3 regions of the Bacillus sp. 41-22 genome follow, and region 3 is predicted to be linked to each of the others. Evidence: riboswitches for the same ligand, from Rfam matches in the RefSeq annotation. Region 3 holds a riboswitch; each other region holds the start of a gene.
What was found. Region 3 has a riboswitch for S-adenosylmethionine ahead of LCF45_RS16120 (hypothetical protein). Riboswitches for the same ligand answer to the same signal wherever they lie in the genome.

Region 1: linked by a shared signal. The riboswitch ahead of LCF45_RS01840 (methionine ABC transporter ATP-binding protein) and the one ahead of LCF45_RS16120 (hypothetical protein) in region 3 are both predicted to bind S-adenosylmethionine.
Region 2: linked by a shared signal. The riboswitch ahead of LCF45_RS02085 (cyclase family protein) and the one ahead of LCF45_RS16120 (hypothetical protein) in region 3 are both predicted to bind S-adenosylmethionine.

Annotation. Positions count from the first base shown of each region.
Region 1 covers NZ_CP084035.1:339,589-342,870, forward strand. The annotation lists gene pruA (L-glutamate gamma-semialdehyde dehydrogenase) at 1-339, shown strand, start outside; gene LCF45_RS01835 (cysteine hydrolase family protein) at 652-1,197, opposite strand; SAM riboswitch class I at 1,439-1,544, shown strand; gene LCF45_RS01840 (methionine ABC transporter ATP-binding protein) at 1,670-2,689, shown strand; gene LCF45_RS01845 (methionine ABC transporter permease) at 2,679-3,282, shown strand, end outside.
Region 2 covers NZ_CP084035.1:392,252-395,533, forward strand. The annotation lists gene LCF45_RS02075 (ATP-binding protein) at 1-239, shown strand, start outside; gene LCF45_RS02080 (hypothetical protein) at 469-852, shown strand; gene LCF45_RS02085 (cyclase family protein) at 878-1,510, opposite strand; SAM riboswitch class I at 1,596-1,708, opposite strand; gene LCF45_RS02090 (PRK06851 family protein) at 1,858-2,967, shown strand; gene LCF45_RS02095 (nucleotidyltransferase domain-containing protein) at 3,081-3,282, shown strand, end outside.
Region 3 covers NZ_CP084035.1:3,153,115-3,156,396, forward strand. The annotation lists gene LCF45_RS16100 (short-chain fatty acid transporter) at 1-60, shown strand, start outside; gene LCF45_RS16105 (hypothetical protein) at 101-454, opposite strand; partial or broken gene LCF45_RS16110 (NAD(P)H-dependent oxidoreductase) at 451-1,026, opposite strand; gene LCF45_RS16115 (SWIM zinc finger family protein) at 1,049-1,486, opposite strand; gene LCF45_RS16120 (hypothetical protein) at 1,692-2,012, opposite strand; SAM riboswitch class I at 2,051-2,149, opposite strand; gene LCF45_RS16125 (hypothetical protein) at 2,271-2,462, shown strand; gene LCF45_RS16130 (YwiC-like family protein) at 2,494-3,216, opposite strand.

The DNA of each region.
Region 1 (3,282 bases), 2.4 Mb from region 3:
GCTGATGTTGCAGAAGATGCTCGCTTAATGAAAGAAGAAATCTTCGGACCAGTAGTAGCATTCTGTAAAGCAAAAGACTTTGATCATGCACTTGCAATTGCAAACAATACAGAATACGGTTTAACAGGAGCAGTTGTTACTAACAACCGTGACCATATTGAAAAAGCACGTGAAGACTTCCACGTTGGTAACTTATACTTCAACCGTGGATGTACTGGTGCAATCGTAGGTTACCAACCATTCGGTGGCTTTAACATGTCTGGTACAGACTCTAAAGCTGGTGGCCCTGATTACTTAGCGCTTCACATGCAAGCAAAAACTACTTCTGAAACTTTATAAGAAATAGTAGAAAAGATCTTCACAGACTGTGAAGATCTTTTCTTTTTGAGAAACTCTCTATAATAGAAGCTAGTTAATTTCAATCAAGAAAGGTTTCTAAATATTACTATTTTTTCTTTTGGATTAGTTAAACCTTGTTAATATCGGGATAAACATGAAAATAGAAACAAAACAGCGAGAAAAATTGACTTATTAGTCATATTTTTTAGTATTCATTTTGAGGATTTCCTGTATAATACAATTTGAAAGAAAATCTATGGTTAGACAAGAGAACACTCCTTTCGGCTTTGCTAACTGAAAGGAGTGTTTTTTTTAGGTCGCTAAAAACTCTTCTGTACTCATTATATTTGCGTATACTCCATTTAAACTCGCCAAAATTGTATTATGAATATAAACAGCTGGTATAGTAGCATTCTTAAATGAAAGATCTTTTGTAGCACAAGCATCGTGTATTACGGTACAGTGAAGACCAAAATCAAAAGCAGCTCTTACTGTAGCATCAATACACATATGGGTCATCATCCCGCATATTACGACGTGCTCAATTCCTGAACGTTGTAATTGTTCTAGAAGATCAGTTTCTCGGAAGCTATTTGGATAATGTTTAAGGATAACGGTTTCCTCTCTAAGTGGACGGACATTTTCGTGAATATGGACACCTTCTGTATTGGGTAGGAAAAAAGTAGCGCTATCTTTTATAGCTACATGTTGGATATGAAAAATAGGTTCGTTTCTTATTCTAAAATGTTGTAGTAGCTGACTAGCATATTCACTTGCTTCTACTGGATTACGTAATTCCATCATTCCGCTTGGAAAATAATCATTTTGAATGTCGACGAGCAAAAGAGCTGTTTTCATATATCTATCTTCCTCCGATTTCATATTCAAATAATGTTATTCAATGAATAGAGAAGATTCTCCTTTTTAAAAGTATGAGTGAGAAGGATTTTACATAACTTTAAAAATCACTATTGTATTGTTACTTCTTATTTAAAAATTTAAATAGAGAAATAATTAATATTTTTCCGAAAAATGTATTGACTCTCATTATTCTGAGTTCTATAATAAGACTTAATTAAACGACAATTAAATCGATACACTCTTATCCAGAGAGGTGGAGGGACTGGCCCTACGATACCTCAGCAACGGGTTTTTTTAATACCGTGCTAACTCCAGCAAGCCTATAAAGGCTTGGAAGATGAGAAGATGTGAATGAGTACATATAAAAGTGCTCTCCTTCTTATCTTTTATTACTGATAAGGAGGAGAGCACTTTTTATTTTACCTCGAAAGCTCTACTTCAAGTTTTACAGCATATAGGAGGGAAGAAAATGATTTCTTTTAACAATGTAAGTAAAGTATATGAATCAGGTGGGCAATCTGTTCATGCGGTTGAGGATGTAACGCTGTCAGTTGAAAAGGGCGAAATTTTTGGCATTATCGGATTTAGTGGTGCTGGAAAGAGTACGCTATTACGTTTAGTAAATATGTTAGAAAGACCAACTGCAGGAACAATTTCAATAGATGATAAAGATATTACATCATTATCGGCGAAAGAATTGCGGACACTAAGACAAAGAATTGGGATGATTTTCCAAAGTTTCAATCTATTTAATTCAAGAACGGTGTTTGGGAACATTGCTTATCCATTAAGGTTAGCGAAATTGCCAAAGAATGAGATAAAAGAAAGAGTGAATGAACTACTAAAATTTGTTGGTTTAGAAGATAAAGCGAACTATTATCCAGAACAGTTATCAGGTGGGCAAAAGCAGCGTGTTGGGATTGCAAGAGCACTTGCGACATCACCCGATATTCTCATATGTGATGAGGCAACATCAGCTTTAGATCCGGAAACAACAACAGAAATCTTAAATTTATTAAAGAAAGTAAATAGAGAGTACAATTTAACGATTCTACTTATTACACATGAAATGCACGTTGTGAAAGAAATTTGTCACCGTGTAGCCGTTATGGAAAAAGGAAAAGTAATTGAAGAAGGAAAACTGTTTGACGTTTTCACACAACCAAAAACAAAGACAACTCAAAATTTTGTACGCTCTGTTATTAATGATCACTTACCAGAAAGTGTTCTAGCGAAAATTCAAAACGGAGGTCAGATTTATCGCCTGACTTTTACTGGGGAAGAGACAGGGCAGCCTGTACTATCATATATTGCGAAAAACTATAACGTCGATGTAAATGTTCTTTATGGAAATATTATTGAACTCCAAAATGTGCTATTTGGAAATCTTCTTGTAGAACTACAAGGTGAACAGAAAGAAATTCAAAAAGCATTACAACATCTAAGACTGCAAGTGCAGCTGAAGGAGGTAGAAGCTCATGCGAGTTGATTGGAGTATATTTTGGCCTCGCATATTAGATGCGACGGGGGATACCCTCTTAATGGTAATTGTAACCCTTATATTTGCTACAATTCTCGGTATACCTCTAGGTTTACTGTTGTATGTAACGAGAAAAGGAAATTTTTTAGAAAATAAATGGGTCTTTTCTATTCTTAATATCATAATTAATACAATTCGTCCGGTTCCATTCATTATCTTTTTAGTAGCTTTAAGCCCACTAACAAGAAGTGTTATTGGAACGACGATTGGAACGGCTGCAGCAATCTTCCCAATGACGTTAGTTGCATCAATTGGTATTGCTAGAATGGTTGAAACCAATCTTGTTTCTGTTCCGAAAGGAGTAATTGAAGCAGCACAAGCAATGGGCGCTTCACCACTTAGAATTGTTTTTGAAATCCTCGTACCAGAAGCTTTAGCACCATTGATCCTAGGTGTCACGTTTATGACGGTCGGTTTAATTGAATTTTCTGCAGTCGCAGGACTTGTCGGTGGTGGCGGTCTTGGTGACTTAGCAATGACATATGGTTATCAACGCTTTGATACGTCAGTTATGTTTGTAACGGTCGTTTTACTTATTATTC
Region 2 (3,282 bases), 2.5 Mb from region 3:
TTCTGGCATATGAAAAAGCTGGAGAGAACTTGTGTATTTCTGTTGAAGATCAAGGTCTTGGGATAGAAAATGAGAAAATAGAAAAGATCGGAAAAGCTTTTTATACAACAAAAGAGAATGGTACAGGTCTTGGATTAATGATTACATATAAAATTATTGAAGAACATCAAGGGAGTATCGCGATTGAAAGTAGTATGGGGATAGGAACGAAAGTGGAAATTTATTTACCAACAGTGTAGTGCATTAGACGAAATTACTTTTCAGAAAAGTGTTCTTGTTGTGTAAATATAAACATTTTATAAAATGTTTCAAGAAGGGTTTTTTTTATAAAAAACTTCGTTTATAATGGAGGAAAATATCGACATAGAGCTTTTAGCTCATGTAACGGTTCAGTAGTGTTATGAAAAGAAAAGAAGGGGTGCACGCGCATCCTTTTTTCTATGCGGATATGATGAAAGGGGTGGTATGATGGAATTAACATTAAATTCGACTGTATGTTTACACACGATTCAATTTCGAAAAGAGCAAAAGAACTATATTGTAAAAGATACGATTACAGGAGAGACATATGAAATGCCGCCACTTTGGATTGATGCACTAGCAATGATGCGTGACGGTTTTTTATTGGGAGAAATTGAGGAGAAATTAAAAGAAGAATATCCAGCAGAAGAAGTAAATATGGTAGCATTTACGAGGCAACTGTTAGAGCTAGAACTTGTCGAAATGGTAGATGGAGAAGAGATAGCTTGTACAAAGAAGAAAGATAAAGATTATTTAGCTTGGATACGCCCAAGGGTGGAGCAATTCTTTTTTAACTTAAATAAAAAATATAAAAGCAAAGGTCAAAAGTGATCTTTGCTTTTTTTGTAGACCATGTTTAAAAAATAACAGCGAATGCCCTTGCGAAAGCACCGTCACTATTTTTAATTTTTAAAGGTGCTGCTGAGAAAAAGAATCGTTTCGCTTTAATGGCATCTAAGTTTGTTAAGTTTTCAATTAAGTAAATATTATTTCCTAACAGTATGTGATGAATCGGTGATGTTTCTGTCGTTACCTCATCAGGAGAAATAAAATCTAAACCGACAGATTTTACTTTTAATTGAACTAGTTCTTCAGCTAATTCTTCGGAAAGATAAAACGCTTCTTTCTCATAAGCTTCGGTATTCCATTTATTAGATAGATTGGAATGGAAAATGACAATATCGCCTTCTTTTATGTCGACAGTATGTAATACTTCCTTAGGTAATTTTCGCTCTTGAACATGAGTCACATCGATAAGAACAGCTTCGCCTACAAATTGATTTAGGGGTAATTGATCAATAGTGGTTGCGCCTGAAATGAAATGAGCAGGCGCATCACAATGCGTACCAACATGAACGACAGAATGAAAATTCGTAACTTGATAACCTGTTTCTTCAACGCTTGTAATGGCTTCTAGTTGGATTTTTGGTGTTCCAGGAAATTGAGACATATTATTTTCAAACGTTTGTGATAGATCAATTACTTTCATTTTACATACCTCCAATATATTTTTTTCAAATAATAAAAAGCCCATCCTTCATAATCAAGAAAGATGAGCTTTACATACTAGTTGAGTTTTATCTTCCAAAATGCAATGCATTTTGCAGGAATTAGCACCTATTCAGTTTGCATAAACTGAGGTTGCTGGGCTTCGAAGGACCGGTCCCTCTGCCTCTCTTGATAAAGGTTTATTCGGTTTTAAATTCGCAATATTTGTGATATTTAAATTGTAATTCATTTCCTTTTTTCGTGCAATACAAATTAGGTGTTCACCCAAATAAAGTTGCTCGCATATTGTAGCTTATGTAAGTAGACTGTTGCGAAGGAGTGAGTGCAGTGACAGGGAATGTATTAAATTATTATGCCGGTGGAAATACAGCTAGAGGATTTCACAGCTTATACGAAGAGAATTTGAAGGGGCTAGGCAGGTTGTTTATTTTAAAGGGAGGCCCAGGAACGGGAAAATCTTCTTTAATAAAGGCAATAGGGCGTGAATGGGTTGAAAAAGGATATGATATTGAACTTTTGCATTGTTCTTCTGATAATAAGTCAGTTGATGGGGTGATTATTCCGAAATTAAAAGTAGGAATTGTTGATGGAACATCACCGCATGTTATTGAGCCGAAAATGCCAGGAGTTATTGAAGAGTATATAAATTTAGGAGTTGCTTGGGACTCAGATAAATTAAGAAAGCAGAAGTTAGAAATTGAACGGTTTGTATTAGAAGCGGGCAAGGCTTTCAAATCTGCTTACGGATGTTTTAAAGAGGCGTTAGTTATACATGATGAGTGGGAGAAAATATATATTAATAACATTGATTTTAATAAAGCAAATGAACTAACAGAACAGCTAATTCAGAAATTATTTGCAGATAAAAAGGGAGAACAATCGATTGTGAAACATCGTTTTTTAGGAGCTGCTACACCGAAAGGAGCAGTTGATTTTGTTCCTAATTTAACAGAAGGATTACCACATCGTTATTTTATAAAAGGACGCCCGGGTTCTGGAAAATCAACAATGCTTAAAAAGTTATCGAAGGCAGCAGAAGAAAAAGGTTTTGACGTTGAAGTATATCATTGCGGGTTTGACCCGAATAGTCTTGATATGGTTATCGTAAGAGAATTAGGATTTGCAATTTTTGATAGTACCGCACCACATGAATATTTTCCAAGTCGCGAAGGTGATGAGATTATAGATATGTATACTCTTATTGTTAAACCAGGGACGGATGAGAAGTATGCTACAGAAATTCGTGACGTTTCCATTCAATATAAAGCAAAAATGAATGAGGCAATGTCTTTCTTAGCAAAAGCAAAATCAGTTCGTGATAAATTAGAACGAATTTATATTGCTGCTATGGATTTTTCAAAAGTGGATGCATATAAAGAGGAAATTCAAAAAGAGTTTGAACGAATTACTGCTACTGTAATTGAAAAGAAAAAATAAGTGCTTTATTGAGCTGTCAGAAATTGTCTGACAGCTGTTTTGGTATATAGTAAAATTAGTCGTATATTTGTCGAATTCCCAGGGAAATAATCAAAAAATGGAGATGGTATGAAATGAGAGAGAAAATTGAATTAGAACTAGAGCGAATTGAAAAAGAGAATGGTGTGAAAATTTTATTCGCTGTGGAATCAGGGAGTCGGGCGTGGGGGTTTCCATCGAAAGATAGTGATTATGATGTTAGGTTTGTTTATATACACCCTGTAGAATGGTATTTATCAATCCATGATAAGCGTGATGTAATCGAATATCCAATTA
Region 3 (3,282 bases):
TGTGTTGTTAACTTACTATATGCAGGATTTATCATTAGTCTATGTTTCTTATTTATTTAAACGAAAAGCTAGTTTTATACTAGCTTTTTTATATAATAAATCATTCATTATCTATACAGCTTATTACCTTTCTCCACTCTACCTCTGCATGATTTAATGCTTCATATGTAAACAAATCTTCACATACTTTTTCAATCATATGAGGATTGTTCTTAAGGAAATTCCACTGCAATACTTTAGGAAGAAAATATGTTTCATATTCTTTACTTCCCTTTATCACCTCATCAACTTCTCTTTCACAAATCCCTCTTATTAAATAATCATTTCTTAATTGTATTTGAATTTGTTGAAACGTTTCACTGTATTTCTTCAATTGGACTAAACAATTAATATACGTACGCAAAAGTTCGTCATCATAATTGCAACACTTTATAATACGATCGATTTCATTCATAATGTACGAGCCGCTTCTTCTATTTGTAACAGCCATTTTTCACGCTTCGTTACTTTACTCGTTTTCACAGATTGAAAAGTAGAACGTTTTATATCGCGAATACCACAAAAACGTAAAACCCCTCTTTTCATCATAATCCAATCCGCTGATCAATATAATAGGGACACGTACCATAACGGTGAGTCTAACGTATTAATAACCCACGCCTTCTTTCCTTTCAATAACCCTTTCGGTAAAGCTCCTTCATATTTATAAGCAAATCCAGCTATAAAAATACGATCGATAAATCCTTTTAAAATAGCAGGCATGCTCCACCACCATATCGGATATATGAAAAGAAGAATATCCGCTTTCTGCACTAATTCTCTATATCGCTTCGTCTCTTCTTCATTTAGTAAATCACGTCTTTTCTTCTCTCCATTAAATACAAGCACTGGATCAAATTGTTCTTTATATAAATCAAGTAGCGTAACAGAATGATTTGTTTCCTCAAGTCCTTTTTGCACATGCTCTAAAATTGCCCCATTAAAGCTTGAAGGATTAGGATGAGCGTATATAATTAGTACGTTCACTACAAAACAACTCCCTCTTTAGTTAAAGTTTCCCCTTCTTTAACATCTTCTCTACAATTTGCACATTTTTCGAACTTTGTAACAAACGATTTAATACTGTTAGTAGCTCTTCTTTTTCTAAACCTTTCAATTGCTCTTTAACTGTACTCTCACCAGTACCTTGAATTTCATACACAACTGCCGCCATATGTTTACAATAATTTTCATAAGGACACTCGCAGCTACTTTCTGCAAAATCTTCAAGATCAATAATCACTTCATAATTCCCTGCATTTCCAGTAACGAAAGCAAATACTTTCTTGTCGTGTATTTCAACATCTTCTACATGTCCCTCTTCATAATATTCATATCCTCTATCTATAATGTACTTTGGAATCCATTTCATTATATCTTTTAATAAGTATGCATACATCACAACACCTCTTCCTCTAATTCCCTTTTGACTTCCAAAATCCTGCATGTTATTCTAATAACTGTCAAGTAGCGAGTCTACGTGACAAAACGACTGACACCTATTCGGCGGAGGTGTCTCTTTTCATTTGCAGCCGATATGAAGTGCCTCTTTCAGGCACATTCAATCTTTGACACTACACACTCAACACCATTCCCTTGTATCAGGCTGCTTTAGCAGTCTTTTACTCTACATACTTCAAAAAAAAGAGAGCTCAGCTCCCTTTTCCCGCCTTATAAAATACCCCTTTTTCAGCATAGCGATATTCATCATCAGCTAAAGTAATTTTCCCATCCAGTTTGAGTTCATCTAATAGTCTTGATAAATAAAATTGATGTAACATTTTTTTAGTGAATTTTCCTTCATGATGCGAAACGATATGTTCTTGAATATCTAACAATGATATTGGCTTATCTTGCTCTATCATATATTCATAAACTGTACTACGCAGTTTTACGTATTTTTCGAGTGTCACAGTACTTCGCAACCCCTTTCTTCTTATTATATGTTTTCGTAATCGGTTTTTTTGCAACAAAAAAACCTCTCCGATAAGAAGAAGTTACGTATATCTTCGTCTTATCTCCCAGAACAAATATGTTCTGCTGGAATTAGCACCTGCATCGCGGTTGCTGGGTTTCATCGGGCCAGTCCCTCCACCTCTCTGGATAAGAAAATATTCACTTTAAATTTAACTATACGTAATTTTATTATAATTGTCAAATAAATATAAAAAATTATATTTTCTTCTTTATTGTTCATACTACAAAAAGATGTACAAAAGGAGGCTACTACTTTGAAAAAGAATGCTCGTGGATACGTACAAGATTCTTTTCATTCCTTACAAGAAGCGAAACATTGTTTAGAAGATGCATTACAAACTGTTGAAGAAGATTTTAATCGCGCACGTATTGAACAATCCCTTTACGCTGTAGAGCAAGCTCTTCAACGTTGCGATTACACCGTTCACATTTTAGAACAAGAATGAAAACTTCCCATCAAAAGATGGGAAGTTTTTTTCAAATGGCATACTTCATCATTATTACCGTTATTATTAAAAAATATACAGAATTAACAATTTCTAAAATCCCTACTTTTAATATAGAAATCTTTTTGCCATACAACATAATGGCCCGAATTACACTTGGTACAAATATGAGTGAACACCATGGATTTATAGCAAATACAATTACCGTTAATACAATATGGTATCCCCAAGATATAAAACGATACTTCGGATTATTTTTTTCACGAATCATCGTTTTTACATAAAACGTACTTCCTAAAAAATATAGAAATGAAATAAGCGCAATGAATAATGCTGTTTTATCTATGAATTTCACGGAGAAATAATAACTGATTAAACCACCTATACAAAACACTATAATCGCACAAACATCATTTAGTAATGCTCGTTCATTTTTTTGACGAGCGTAATACATATTTACAATAAACAATGGAATCATTAATACTGCGAATAAAAGAATTCGCCATTCATATAATAAAGAAATCATCCCAAATACAAATGCAATGATAAAATAAATAATTGCAGCGTGTAGAAATTCTTTTTTTCGTCTTTGCCTTATGTACATGAGAAATGGATAAGTAGCTAGATAGATAAAGAACCAGGCTAAAAACAATGGGATATGATAAAAAGTAGGTTTACCAAGTAATACACTTAATAGAAATGGTATGACAAGCATCGCCCATGCTCCATGTTGCTTCGGAATAACTAACTTCATTAACTATACACCTCCCTCTTGAAAATAGTTCTCACCTACTATTATACAAATAAATTCATATAATAA